Regions from separate parts of the Planococcus shenhongbingii genome, predicted to be linked through region 4. Evidence: riboswitches for the same ligand, from Rfam matches in the RefSeq annotation. Region 4 holds a riboswitch; each other region holds the start of a gene.
The links. A riboswitch is a leader RNA that binds a small molecule or an ion and turns the genes downstream of it on or off. The one in region 4 is predicted to bind lysine.

Region 1 (3,696 bases), 220 kb from region 4:
AGCTAGTGAAAATAGTGCATGCTATAATCAATTCAGAGTTTGGTTATACTACTAAGGAGGAATTATTCATGGCAATAGTACACGGTACAGATCAGAACTTTTCACAAGAAATCTCAGAAGGTTTAGTATTAGTAGATTTTTGGGCTACTTGGTGCGGACCTTGTAAAATGATCGCTCCAGTTCTAGAAGAGTTAGACGCTGAAATGAGCGATAAAGTAAAAATCGTAAAAGTAGATGTTGACGAAAACCAAGAAACAGCCGGCAAATACGGCATTATGTCAATTCCGACTCTATTGTTGATGAAAGATGGAGAAACAGTTGACAAAGTGGTTGGTTTCAGACCAAAAGAAGCTTTAGCAGAATTGGTTAACCAACACGCATAATTCTAAACCGGGTCCAGTAATGGTGCCCGGTTTTTTAATAGGGTGAGATTATGGCAAATGAATTAATTCAACATAAATTAGCGATACTTCCAGACCAGCCTGGCTGTTATTTGATGAAAGACCGTCAAAACACGATCATCTATGTCGGCAAAGCGAAAGTGCTGAAAAACCGCGTGCGATCATATTTTACGGGAAGCCATGACGCCAAAACACAGCGGCTGGTAGGTGAAATAGAGGATTTTGAATATATCGTAACAAGTTCGGAAAAAGAAGCGCTGATTCTGGAGCTGAACTTGATCAAAAAGCATGATCCAAAATACAATATCATGCTGAAAGATGATAAGACCTATCCATATTTGAAAATTACAGGCGAGCGCCATCCAAAGCTTATCATCACACGGCAAGTGAAGCGGGATAAAGGCAAGTATTTCGGTCCTTATCCCAATGCTTACGCGGCAAGTGAAACGAAGAAATTGCTCGATCGTCTGTATCCGCTCCGGAAATGCCATACCATGCCTGACCGTGCCTGCCTGTATTACCATATGGGGCAGTGTTTGGCACCGTGCATCAAACCGGTCGAACAGGAAACGTATCAAAATATGATCGAAGGCATCACGAAATTCCTGAACGGCGGTTTCCGTGAAGTGAAAGAGCAGCTGGTTGAAAAGATGTCGGAAGCCGCTGAGAATTTGGAATTTGAGCGGGCCAAGGAATACCGGGATCAGATTATCCATATTGAAACGGTCATGGAAAAGCAGAAAATGGCCATGAACGATTTTACCAACCGCGACATTTTTGCCTATGCCATCGACAAGGGCTGGATGTGCGTGCAGGTGTTTTTCGTGCGCCAAGGCAAGCTCATTGAGCGCGATGTCTCACTGTTTCCGTTATACCGCGACCCCCAGGAAGAATTTATGACGTATCTCGGCCAGTTTTACGAGCAGTCACACCATATGAAGCCAAACGAAATCCTGGTTCCGGAAGGCATAGATGCGGATTTGGTCAGGGAATGGCTCGACCTCCGCGTGCTGGTGCCTCAGCGCGGCAAGAAAAAGGATTTGCTGGATCTGGCGAAGAAAAATGCGGAGATTGCCATAAAAGAAAAATTTCAGCTGCTTGAGCGCCAGGAAGAACGGACGGTTGGCGCCTGCATTGAATTGGGAGAAGCGATGAATATTGAAACGCCGCTCCGCATCGAAGCGTTTGACAACTCGCATATCCAGGGAGCTGACGCAGTTTCTGCAATGATCACATTTATCGACGGCAAACCGTCGAAAAAAGATTATCGCAAGTATAAAACCCGCAATGCCTCGAAACCGGATGATTACGCTGCTATGCGGGAAGTAATCCGGCGCCGCTATTCACGTGTTTTGAAAGATGGGCTTCCACTCCCGGACTTGATCGTCATTGATGGAGGAAAAGGGCAGATGGAGTCGGCGCGCGAGATTTTGGAAGACGAACTTGGCTTATCGATTCCGATTGCCGGCCTGGCTAAAGACGCAAAGCACCAGACTTCTCAGCTTCTATACGGGGATCCAATCGAAGTTGTGCCGTTAAAACGCACAAGTGAAGCGTTTTATCTGCTGCAGCGCATCCAGGATGAAGTGCACCGATTTGTCATCACATTCCATCGTCAGCTGCGCGGGAAAAATTCCATCCAGTCCGCGCTCGATGACTTGGAAGGCGTAGGGCCAAAACGCAAGAAGCAATTGTTAAAGCATTTCGGTTCTGTCAAAAAGATAAAAGAAGCGACGATAGAAGAATTGCGCCAGGCGGGCATGCCCGAGAATCTGGCCAAATCCATTCAGCAGCATTTTGCTCAGCAGGCATTGCCAAGTGAGCAATAACGTGCTATCGTAAAAACATAATTGAATCACTTGGAAAAGTGATGATAGAGGCGCGAACGTCAATAGTAGCCATTCGGAGATTTGCAGAATCTGTGAAGAGTGGGGAAAGGGGCGGTCGCCGAAGTGTAGAGGGTTTTTGCAAACCCATATGCTGGTCCGGCATTTAAGAAGTGCCGGGCTGTCAGAGTAAATCTCTGGAGGGCTATCTCACATGGACGTTTTTCGTATTCGTACATGATAAAAGAGGTAGCTTGCCGTAGAACCGGTGAGCTGCCTTTTTTTATTGCCTGGCACCCAGTGCCCGACATGTTGAGAGCCACATCTTAAAATGTGGGAGTGGATGAAATGAAGACGATCGTAATGAAGTTTGGCGGGACGTCCGTTGCAACACCCGAAAAAATCATCGAAGTGGCCAAGCGGGCAATCCTTGAAAAAGAAAAAGGCTATCGTGTAGTAATCGTCGTATCGGCGATGGGCAAAACGACAGATACACTGCTCAAACTGGCAGGGGAAATTTCTGTCGAACCGCCGAAACGGGAAATGGATATGCTGTTGGCGACGGGAGAGCAAGTAACAATTTCTCTGCTTGCCATGGCTTTTAAATCATTAGGGCATGAAGCTTTATCGTTCACCGGATGGCAAGCGGGCATTGAAACGGAATCCGTTCCACGCAACGCCCGCATCGAAACCGTCCGTACAGAGCGTTTGGAACGGGTTCTGGAAAATGGCTATTTCTGCGTGGTTGCCGGGTTCCAGGGCGTTGATAAGATTGGCAATATCACGACACTTGGCCGCGGCGGCTCGGATACGACTGCAGTGGCATTGGCAGCTGCGTTAGGGGCCGATAAATGTGAGATCTACACCGATGTCGATGGTGTTTATACATCGGATCCGCGTCATGTCACAGGAGCCCGCAAACTCGAGCAGATTTCATATGATGAAATGCTGGAACTTGCCAATCTCGGTGCAGGCGTCCTGCATCCTCGTGCTGTCGAATTTGCGAAAAACAATAAAGTCCCGTTGTCGGTCAGAGCAAGTTATTCGGATGAACCGGGCACAATCATACAAGAGGTGATCACTGTGGAGAAAAACTTAATAGTCAGAGGCGTAGCGTTTGAACCTGGAATTGCCCGGGTGACCGTCTCGTATGAAAAACCATTCAACGGTTCATTGGCGAATATATTTACGAAACTGGCGGAAAACCATATCGATGTTGACATCATTGTCCAAAGCATCACGGATGAATTCCCGCCGTCTGTCTCATTTTCCATTAAACAAGACAGCCTGGAAGAAACAAAGCGGGTATTGAATGAATTCCAGTCAGACATTAAATTTTCAAGTGCTAATTTTGAAGTCGGTTTATCGAAAGTGTCAATTGTCGGATCCGGCATGGTCTCCAATCCCGGGGTAGCTGCACAAATGTTCGATATTCTTCGCTTGCAGGAAATTCCAGTGAAGATGGTCAG
Region 2 (3,696 bases), 1.4 Mb from region 4:
AGCCAGGAGGAAAATTTCTGCCTTACCAAACCTTTTTCCAAAAAGATGAACATCTAATGGTTTATCTGCAGGACTATTTTTCCATAGCCCAGGATAAATTCTTTCTGCGGAATCTTCCGCCTATGCGGGTTTACGAAGCGACTAAATAATCATTCTATAATAAAGGGCAGGCCTGTCGACACGGCCTGCCTTTTTCTTTGCTGCTAAAGGGCGGAAACCGATTGAGCGAACGATGAAAACTTTTATATGGATTCAATGGGTGTATACTTGTAAAAATACTCAAAGTGTTTAGACCATACTACAGAGCCGCTTAAGGCTTTTTGGAGGAAAAAGAATGTTTGAAAACATTAAGGTAGAAGAACTGATTCCGGTCATCGAAAACAAAAAAATGGCGCTCATTGATGTCCGGTCGCCATCTGAATATAAAAATTTCACTATACCGGGAAGCATCAATATTCCATTTTTTGATGATGCGGAACGGGCAGAAATCGGAACGCTTTACAAGCAAGTCAGTGTAGAAGCTGCAAAAGAACGCGGGCTGGAAATCATTTCAGCAAAATTGCCGGAATTCGTGCGGGCATTCAAGAAAGTCGAAGGAGATAAAGTGGTGTTTTGCTGGCGCGGAGGCATGCGCAGCAGAACGACAGCGACTCTTTTGAGTTTGATGAACGTCCATGTCCATCGCCTTGATGAAGGCATCCGCGCTTACCGGAAATGGGTGGTAGCCGAGCTGGAACAAAAGGAAACTCCTTCGAAAGGATTTGTATTAAACGGATTAACCGGCGCAGGGAAAACTACTATTTTAAAGGCGTTGCAGGAAGAGGGATACCCAGTCATTGATTTTGAAGGGATGGCCAATCACAAGGGATCGATTTTTGGCCAGATTGGGCTGGAACCGAACAACCAGAAAGTCTTTGATTCACTTTTGATCCATCAGCTGAGAAAGTTGCAGGATTTCCCTTATGTGCTGATTGAAGCAGAAAGCCATCGCATCGGGAAAGTAGTGATTCCACCATTTTTAAGTGATTTAAAAAACCGGAGCATCCATTTGGTCATCGATTTGCCGATGGAAGAACGGGTGAAAGAAATCTTGGAAGATTACCGTCCTTCGGAACATCAGGAAGAATGCATGGAAGCATTTCAGCGGATCAAATCGCGGATTCATATGCCCGTCGCCAAGCAAATCGAATCGGATTTGGAAACGGGCAATTTTGCTTCTGCCATTCAGCTGCTGCTGGAGCATTATTACGATTCCCGCTACAAGCATACTGGGCTCCAATACCCGGATTCGCAGAAAAAGTTCTTGGTGGTCAACAATATCGAAGAAGCAATCCAAGCGGTTAAAGAAAATCTCCCTGCTTTCTCTGTGGGTGGAGAAGCTGAAGAGAAAGTCTCTGTTCCTATTGTAGAAAAACAGAAAATCAGGACAAATTTTTGATAAATAAAAATAGGATTGACAGATAAAATATATCAATGTAGACTATGAAAAACATGAATTGAATATTACCTCACACTTTTTGCAGTGAGGTAGAGGCGCGACGTTTCACAATCTTTGGAGGAGTTCGAGAAAATGAAGATCTCAAGGAGAAGGAAATATCGCCGAAGTGTGCAATAACTCTCACTATTGCATGCTGGGTCTGCGGTTAATAGCTGCAGGACTGTCGCAATGGATTTCCCGATTTATTGCGAAGAGCTATCTCATCCAGGGACGAAGAAGAGGATTTAGGGCAACTATGTATAGTGCGATCTGAGTCTACCTCAGGTCTTTTTGTGCAGAGTTGCCCTTTTTGTATATTCAATTACCACTACGGTACCAAACACAAAGGGGAGAGTTTAATTATGAAGAAAAAATTGACGTTATTTTCAACCATGTTCCTGTCATCGATGCTGCTGATGTCAGGATGCGGATCAAACGAGGAAGCCGGAAGCGGCGGATCATCAGAAGAATCTGAGACATTCAAAGTAGGAATGGAAGCAGCTTATGCACCGTTCAACTGGACACAGGGAGATGACTCCAATGGAGCTGTGAAAATTTCGGGGAACGCTGAATATGCAGGCGGCTATGACGTAGAAATTGCTAAAAGAATTGCTGAAGACATGGGCAAGGAATTGGAAATAGTAAAAACAGAATGGGACGGTCTGGTGCCTGCGCTGACTTCCGGCAAGATTGACGCCATCATTGCGGGCATGTCACCGACGGAAGAGCGCAAAGCAACCATTGATTTTTCAGACCCATACTATACGTCAGAGTTGGTTATGGTCGTTCAAAAAGGTGGCGAATATGAAGGGGCAACTTCGCTTTCCGATTTTAAAGGAGCAAAAATCACAGCACAGTTGAACACTTTCCATTATTCCGTTATTGACCAGATTGAAGGCGTATCGAAAGAAACAGCGATGGAGAGCTTCCCTTCCATGCGGGTAGCGCTTGAATCCGGAATCATTGATGGTTACGTATCAGAACGGCCGGAAGCGGTAAGTGCTTCTGCTGCCAATGAAAATTTTGCCATGGTGGAATTTGAAGACGGATTTGAAACGTCTGAAGAAGACACAGCAATTGCGGTAGGTCTTGAAAAAGGCAGTGAACTGACAGAACAAATCAATAAAGCATTGGCTGGCATTTCTGAAGAAGAGCGCCAGGAAATTATGGATACTGCAATTAAAAACCAACCAGCTGCCCAATAATGATTAGGTGGTGCCGGCTACATGCGTATGCAGCCGGTTTTAACTATTTTTAGGAGGAAAACAATGAGTTTAGAATGGGTTATCACCATACTTACAGATAACTGGCCCATGTTCCTGCGCGGAGCGGTCATGACGTTATGGATTTCAGTGATCGGCACTTTGATTGGAGCCGCTATTGGATTGATCATCGGTATTATCCATACCATTCCGATGCCGGAGCGGGGAATCAAAAAAATCGGTTTGAAAGTCATTAACGGACTTCTTTCTGCATACATCGAATTTTTCCGGGGAACACCGATGATGGTACAGGCGATGGTTATTTTCTATGGATCTGCCATGGCATTTGGAATCGATTTGGACGTCTTTACAGCGGCCATATTCATCGTATCCATCAATACCGGGGCCTATATGTCGGAAATTGTTCGGGGCGGCATCCTTTCCGTCGATAAAGGACAGTTCGAAGCTGCCCAGGCTATTGGGATGAACCATTTTCAAACCATGATCAATGTCGTCATGCCGCAGGTCATTCGCAATATTTTGCCGGCAACGGGCAATCAGTTTGTCATCAATATTAAAGATACGGCTGTGCTAAGCGTTATCGGAGTGACGGAATTGTTTTTCCAGACAAGAAGCGTATCAGGGAACAACTTCCGTTATTTCGAATCGTTCTTTATCGCTTGTGTCCTTTATTTCATCATGACATACAGCATCACACTTCTATTGCGCAAACTTGAAAGAAAAATGGCGGGGCCGAAAAACTACAGCATGATTGGCGGCTTGCCGATGCAAGTAGTGAATCCGGAAGATACTTCACATAAAATCAAAGAATAGACAGGTCAATAAGCAGAAATGGAAGAGGAGAACTTATGGAAAACGTAATTGAAATTCAGCATTTAAGTAAATCCTTCGGAACGAATGAAGTGCTAAGAGACATCGATTTTTCCGTACGCAAAGGCGAAGTGGTATGTGTCATCGGTTCATCAGGATCCGGAAAATCGACGCTTTTGCGCTGCA
Region 3 (3,696 bases), 1.7 Mb from region 4:
CCGCTGAAGCCCTGGCTTCAGCGGGTTTTTAGGCTGTCGAGAAACTCTTATTCTCTTTTCTCATTTCGCTCCAGGGCGGACGCTTTTCGCGGGGGGCGGCCTAAGTCTCCTCGCTCGCTGGCGCTCCCTGCGGGGTCTCAGGACTCGCCCTATTCCCGCAGAAGTTGCCGCCTTCCGCTGCATTCAGCTTCCTTTAGTTTTCTTTAATAGTTCTCTAAAACAGCGGCTGTTCGAGAAAGCTCTCTAATGTTTGTGCTTGCTCTCCAGATATGGAGCCAAACAGCGGAGGAAAACATACTGCTCCTGCGCAAGCTTGGTGCTCGCCCGCGGCTAAAACATATGCTCCTGCAGCGCTGTGCGCTTCGTCGCAAAGACTTGGCCTCACAAACCTCGGCCAATGTCTTCGCAGCTGGTTGGCGGAATATCGGTTAAGGGATGATCACCAATACAAGTTTTATCGTCCAACGGAAACTTTTTCCACCTTTTTATTCATTTAGCTTCAAAGCGGCTGCAGTGGTTGGGTTGCTTCAAGCAATATAAAAAAGACCATAGACAGCTCGAATCTTTCGAGTTTGTCTACAGTCTTACTGCTGAAGCCTTGGCTCCAGCAGTTATTCATTGGTGGATTAAGAATTCACAGTACGGGCTGATAAAACCTCTTGCAAGGTTAGGGTTTCTTGCTCGTTCAAAGGAATCATTGGCAAACGGACACCGCCGACTTGGACGCCTGAAAGGTTTAAAGCAGTTTTCACCGGAACCGGATTCGGAGCGGCAAACAAGGCATTCATGACGGGCAGCAATTTGCGGTGTGCCGCTGCAGCCGCTTGGGTATTGCCATTCCGGAAGTTCGAGATCATATTTTTCATGTCATTGCCGATGATATGGGCAGCGACCGATACGATGCCGTTTCCGCCGATTGCAAGAATCGGCAAAGTTAAACTGTCATCACCGCTGTAAAGCGTGAAAGAATCCGGTGTGCGTTCGATAATTTCCGCAGCAGCATCCAAATTGCCGCTCGCTTCTTTGATAGAGACGATATTATCGATTGCTGAAAGACGGACGACTGTATCGACGGATAAATTGACGACGCTGCGCCCTGGAATATTGTAAAGCATGACTGGCAGGCGGGTAGACGCTGCAATCGCTTCAAAATGCTGGAACATGCCTTCTTGCGAAGGTTTGTTGTAATACGGAGTAACGAGCATGATGCCATCGACTCCGATATCTTCCGCTTGCTGAGTTAAGGAAATCGATGCACGCGTATTGTTCGATCCTGTGCCTGCGATGACCGGGATGCGCCCTTTCGTGGTTTCCACTACGAATTTAAACAATTTCACTTTTTCTTCTGATGACAGAGTCGGCGATTCTCCGGTCGTGCCGGCAACGACCAACCCGTCTGAACCGGTTGCGATTAAATGCTCTACTAAGTTTTTAGTTGCAGGAAAGTCGATTTCCCCGTTTGCGTCAAATGGAGTAACCATTGCTGTGATGATTTGGCCGAAATTCATAATACCACCCTTTTCTTGGTTTTTTGTCAAAAATCAGAGGTGATGGACCAGTCGCAGAATTACGAGAAACAAAAAAGCAGCAACGAGGGTCTCGTTGCTGCCGTAGAAACAATGTTTATCCACCGTTTCTTTGCGTCAGATAGCCCTCCATATAGTCGCCTATATGACAGTCCTGCATTTATTAGATGCAGACCCAGCGGAGTCGACTATGAGTGTCTCACCGCTTCGGCAAATCCCCCTTTCCATAAACGTCATCGGAGCTCATACTCCTCGATTTATATACTGATGGTTTTTGCACCTCTATCCTCACTCCATAAAACCTGGAGCAAGAAAATATTGAATTAGCTTCACCATACCAAACTCTTTGCGCGATTGCAAGAGCCGGAATTATTATTTTATTGGAATGGAGTGGATGGCAGTGAACGAACGCCAATACGACGAAATGTTGAATATCCGAACTTCCGAAAACCAGCAAGGCTTCCATGAGTCGCTTCACCACAACCGCTATGAGCCGACGCCTTATGCCTTACTGGAAATCCTTTTTAGCCAGTACAGGCTGTCCCATGAAGACCGGCTCGTTGACTACGGCTGCGGCAAGGGCCGTCTGAATTTTTACGTACACTCTTTATTCGGAGCGGAAACGGTGGGAGTCGAAATGGACGAAACCTTTTACAAGGAAGCACTCGGCAACCGGACGGCTTACGAGAAAAAGCAGAAAAATACTAAAGGGAAAATCGACTTTTGCTGCTGCCTGGCACAACACTATAAAGTTGAAGCAAGAGACAACCGGTTTTATTTTTTTAATCCCTTTTCGGTTCAGATCTTTATGGCAGCCGTCAACAATATTTTGAAATCCGTGGAGCAGGTGCAGCGTCCGGTTGATGTCATTTTGTTTTTCCCTTCGGACGATTATATCGATTATTTGGAGCACCAGACCCTTTTTGAACTGCTGGAAGAGATTTTGCTGCCGGGAGCAAACCGAGATATTCGCGAACGTTTTTTAATCTATCGCCTCGAATAAGTGGGATTAGAGAGCCTGGGAATTGGGGTATAGGCTTAAAAAGCACAATTCGCGAGGAGAGATTTTATGAAATGGAAAGGCAGGCAAGGCAGCAGAAACGTCGAGGACCGGCGGGGTTCATCAGGCGGCAAGATGATAGCGGGAGGCGGAATCGGAGGACTGCTTATCGTCCTGCTGGTGGCATTTCTTGGCGGGGACCCGGGTGTCCTTCTGAACGAACTTGGCACCGGCGCAGGCACACAGTCGAGCGAACCTTATGTCGAAACCGAGCAGGAGCAGGAACTGGCAAATTTCGTGTCGGTTGTGCTGGCGGATACCGAAGCCGTGTGGTCTGAAGTTTTTGCTGAGCAGGGCTTGGAGTATGTCGAGCCGACACTCGTGCTTTTTAATGGCAGCGTTGACTCTGCTTGCGGTACAGCAGGCGCAGCCGTCGGGCCGTTCTATTGTCCGGGTGACCAGAAGCTTTATATTGACTTAAGTTTTTATAATGAGCTGCAGCAGCAATTCCAGGCGCCGGGCGACTTTGCGATGGCTTACGTCATTGCGCATGAAGTCGGACACCATGTGCAGAATCTGCTCGGCATTATGGAGCAGGTCCAGCCGCTCCGCAATCAATTAAGTGAAGAGGATTACAACAAACTGCAGGTAAGGCTCGAATTGCAGGCCGACTATTATGCGGGCGTCTGGGCGCACCATGCCCAAGGGATGGATCTTCTGGAAGAAGGGGATCTGGAAGAAGCATTGACGGCGGCAAGTGCAGTGGGAGACGATACCATCCAGGAACGGGCGCGCGGCTATGTGGTGCCGGAAAGCTTTACGCACGGCACCTCCGAACAGCGCAAGAGCTGGTTCTATAAAGGCTTCGAGGCGGGGACAATCCAAGGCGGCGATACGTTCAATGCGAAAAACCTGTGAAGCTGACAGCAGAAAAAAACAGTCAAATGAAGAGTGTTGCATTGATATTTTTGGCATTGTGATCCATTATTGAAATAGACAGTCTTTTCGTGTGAAAACGGAAAGAAATTAAGTTCTATGAAGGAAGAAAATTTATGCATGAAGATAATATTACACGCATACAACTCGATGGGCGCGAACTGATCCTGATCGGTACGGCACACGTTTCCCGCCAAAGCGCCGAGCAGGTCAAACAAGTCATAGAAGCGGAAC
Region 4 (3,696 bases):
CCCTTTCTATAAACGGCTGGGATGGACAATCACTGATGCCAAGGATGCCATTATAGAGGCTGTAGAAGCCATTAAAGATGAAGTGGATCTAATTGTCTGCCTTTCTCATCTTGGCGTGAAAGAAGATGAGTATTTGGCGGAACTATGCCCGGAAATTGATGTGATTCTGGGAGCACATACGCATCACATTTTTCATGAAGGAAAAATGATCGGGGATACATTGCTCGGGGCGGCTGGCAAATTTGGCATGTATATTGGCCATGTAACGATTGAACCGGCCATTCATGAGAAAAAAGCCGAATTGATTGAAACGTCTTCGCTTCGTGGATCAGATGAAGACTTTAATGACATGCTCATCGAGCAAGGGAAATCACAATTGAATGAACCGGTCTTTTACAATGAAGATGAACTGAAAGCGGAATGGTTTAAAGATTCCCAGCTGGCTGAACTGTTCGGAGAAGCGCTGCTGGAATTCTCTGGAGCTGATTGCGCCATCTTCAATGCAGGATTATTTATGGAAGACATGCCGGTCGGGGAAACGACCCGTTATGATTTCCATAAAATGCTGCCTCATCCGATTAATCCATGCCTCATCAGTCTGACTGGCGCTGAATTGAAAGAAATCTACCAGCAGTCATTAAATGCGGAATGGCCCAATATTGAGTTGAAAGGCATGGGATTCCGGGGAGCGGTATTTGGCAATATCATCCGCATCAATCTGGAAATGAAAAACCATCAATTGTTTATTGGCGGAAAGTTGGCAGGACATAATGAAACTTTTCAGCTGGTCACATTGGACATGTTCACATTCGGATACTTTTTCCCGTCACTGAAACGCGCTCCAAAAAAGTATTTCATGCCGGAATTCTTGCGGGATGTCTTCAGCCAATATTTTCGCAGCAAAGCCGTTAAATGAAAGAAAATTCAAAGTTAATATACATTTGATTTTATAATAAGAGTGAGCTATGCTTACAAAGAATTAAAAATAGATGGGTAGAGGCTGCAAAACTTATAAGTCCGATGTGCGAGTGTGACAACGTTGAACACATCCAAAAGGAAGTTTTGCCGAAGTTCTTTTTTTGCTGTCACTGAAAAAAGAGCTGGGGGTATTCTGAACAAGAATGCCACTGTCGTTTATGATGAATCATAGGCGAAGAGCTACAGGGTTGTTTGATGTTTTGAAGCACAGACGAATTGTAGAAAGCTGACTGTATCCATTTGGACACGGTCAGCTTTTTTTCTTTCTCTTCCATCCTAGAAAACAGGAGGAATCTTTTTCATGGAAAATACAATTTTTTCGATTTTGCCGCCAATCATTGCGATTGTCATGGTGTTGCTGACTCGCCGTGTGCTGTTGTCGCTTGGGGCAGGGATCGTAGCAGGAGCGCTCATCCTGACTTCTTTTGCACCGCTTGCAGCGCTGCAGGAATTATTTAACTCATTTGCCGTCACTTTTTGGGACGAAGGCTTTAATGCTTATAATGTTTATATCATTTTATTTCTCTTCTTATTGGGTATTATTACTGCGTTTGTCAGCTTGTCAGGAGGCAGTTTAGCTTTCGCAGAATGGGCATCCAAGCGCATCAAATCAAGAAGAGGCGCGAAAATGCTTACAGTGATGCTGGGCATGCTCATTTTTATCGATGATTATTTTAACGCTTTGGCCGTTGGGCAAGTTGCGCGCCCTATTACCGACCGTTACCGGGTATCCCGCGCCAAACTGGCATACTTCATCGATTCGACCGCTGCACCGGTTTGTGTAATCTCACCGGTATCCAGTTGGGGAGCTGCCATCATCGGTATTGTAGCGACGATTTTGGCGGGCCAGAGTTATGTGCAAATGTCTGCGCTTCAAGCTTTTATATGGATGGCGCCGATGAATTTTTATGTAGTAGCTACCTTAGCAATCGTCTTTTTTATCGCTATTCGTGATGTGGATTTTGGAGCGATGAAAAAACATGAGAGACTTGCTATTGAAACCGGGGAATTGTATGACGCCAATAAAACAATTCCGGGTGAAATGAAAGAAGAGTTTCCAGTGCATTCTCATGGAAGGGTGATCGATTTACTGCTTCCAATTTTATTGCTGCTGGCAGGAACCATCGGAGCTATGCTTTATACAGGTTACCAGAACGCTGGCCAGATTTTTGATATTTGGCTGATATTCGAGAATACGGATGTGCCGTTGTCATTATTGATAGGCGGATTGCTTGGAGCAATTTCATCTGTTCTGCTGTATGTGAGACAGTTCAAACAAAATAAATCTGCGAATGTTACATGGATGGCAAAAGGAATTTCGGAAGGAATCCGATCGATGTCAGGAGCAGTTTTCATTTTAATATTTGCCTGGTCATTGAGCTATTTAATCGATGCTCTTCAAACAGGTACGTATCTTGCTGACTTGGTAACTGCCTGGAACTTGCCGACTGCGGTATTGCCGGTTTTGTTATATGTATTAGCTGGATTTATGGCTTTCTCAACAGGAACTTCTTGGGGATCGTTTGGGATATTGTTGCCGATTGCAGGAAATATCATGGCCCAAGCGGCACCTGAGCTTTTATTGCCGGCATTGGCTGCAGTTTTAGCAGGTGCAGTATTTGGGGATCATTGCTCTCCAATTTCCGATACAACAATTTTGTCGTCAACAGGAGCAGGAAGCAATCATATGGACCACGTTCTGACCCAATTGCCTTATGCATTGACTGCTGCAGCAATAGGGGCAGTAGGGTATATCGTCATAGGTGTTACGGGATCACTTTGGATGGCGTTAACTTCAGTTATTGTTATTCTAGTGATATTGTTTACAATTTGGTCTAAACAAGGGTCTGTAGTTGAAAAGCAAGTCAATACGCAGTAAAGAAAAAGCAGAGAATTTAATTCTCTGCTTTTTTATTATTTTAGTAATAGCTTTGTGGGAAATTTATCGGAAATTCCTTTACTTTGCCAAATCCTCTCGTTATACTATTTTTAGATTAGCTAATAATCTGAAAATAAACAAACTTCCTATTTTTCTGTCAGGGAATTGGAAGAAACAAAGGAGGAACAAAAATGGAACGTTCGCAATGGGGTACGCGAGCCGGTTTTGTCATGGCGGCAATCGGTTCCGCGGTAGGACTAGGAAACATTTGGCGTTTTCCATACGTCGCTTATGAAAATGGTGGAGGAGCATTTTTTATACCGTACTTATTCGCACTGCTAACTGCAGGAATCCCAATTTTAATTATGGAATTCACCATTGGACAAAAGTTTCGTGGATCAGCGCCATTGTCATTCTTTAGAATGAGCGGAAAAAAATTAGAATGGCTTGGATGGTGGGCGGTTTTTGTATCGTTTGTAATATCTTGTTATTATGCCGTAATCATTGCATGGGCAATTCGCTATACCATTTTCTCGTTCAATCTAGCATGGGGAACAGATACAGAAGGATTCTTATTTAATGAATTTTTACAATTAACCGTGCAGCCTGGACAAACGGGCGGAATTGTATGGGGAGTCTTTATTCCACTAGCGTTTACTTGGATTATTACTCTTGGGATTTTGTTTGCCGGTGTCAAAAAGGGGATTGAACTGGCAAACCGCATCTTTATTCCGACGCTTGTTGTCATTTTCTTGATTGTCGTAATACGTGCTGTAACTTTGGACGGCGCATTGATGGGGCTTGATGCTTTCTTCAAACCGAACATTGAAGAGCTTATG

Region 1: another riboswitch for lysine. It lies ahead of QWY16_RS07485 (aspartate kinase); the one in region 4 lies ahead of QWY16_RS06340 (Na+/H+ antiporter NhaC family protein).
Region 2: another riboswitch for lysine. It lies ahead of QWY16_RS18805 (transporter substrate-binding domain-containing protein); the one in region 4 lies ahead of QWY16_RS06340 (Na+/H+ antiporter NhaC family protein).
Region 3: another riboswitch for lysine. It lies ahead of dapA (4-hydroxy-tetrahydrodipicolinate synthase); the one in region 4 lies ahead of QWY16_RS06340 (Na+/H+ antiporter NhaC family protein).

The regions. Positions count from the first base shown of each region.
Region 1 covers NZ_CP129235.1:1,504,923-1,508,618, forward strand. The annotation lists gene trxA (thioredoxin) at 69-383, shown strand; gene uvrC (excinuclease ABC subunit UvrC) at 434-2,230, shown strand; lysine riboswitch at 2,268-2,443, shown strand; gene QWY16_RS07485 (aspartate kinase) at 2,576-3,696, shown strand, end outside.
Region 2 covers NZ_CP129235.1:3,872,526-3,876,221, reverse strand. The annotation lists gene QWY16_RS18815 (class I SAM-dependent methyltransferase) at 1-149, shown strand, start outside; gene mnmH (tRNA 2-selenouridine(34) synthase MnmH) at 335-1,438, shown strand; lysine riboswitch at 1,521-1,704, shown strand; gene QWY16_RS18805 (transporter substrate-binding domain-containing protein) at 1,840-2,682, shown strand; gene QWY16_RS18800 (amino acid ABC transporter permease) at 2,746-3,513, shown strand; gene QWY16_RS18795 (amino acid ABC transporter ATP-binding protein) at 3,549-3,696, shown strand, end outside.
Region 3 covers NZ_CP129235.1:3,561,784-3,565,479, reverse strand. The annotation lists gene dapA (4-hydroxy-tetrahydrodipicolinate synthase) at 627-1,508, opposite strand; lysine riboswitch at 1,641-1,819, opposite strand; gene QWY16_RS17270 (class I SAM-dependent methyltransferase) at 1,927-2,529, shown strand; gene ypfJ (KPN_02809 family neutral zinc metallopeptidase) at 2,596-3,444, shown strand; gene QWY16_RS17260 (TraB/GumN family protein) at 3,579-3,696, shown strand, end outside.
Region 4 covers NZ_CP129235.1:1,282,303-1,285,998, forward strand. The annotation lists gene QWY16_RS06335 (bifunctional metallophosphatase/5'-nucleotidase) at 1-916, shown strand, start outside; lysine riboswitch at 987-1,169, shown strand; gene QWY16_RS06340 (Na+/H+ antiporter NhaC family protein) at 1,280-2,857, shown strand; gene QWY16_RS06345 (sodium-dependent transporter) at 3,049-3,696, shown strand, end outside.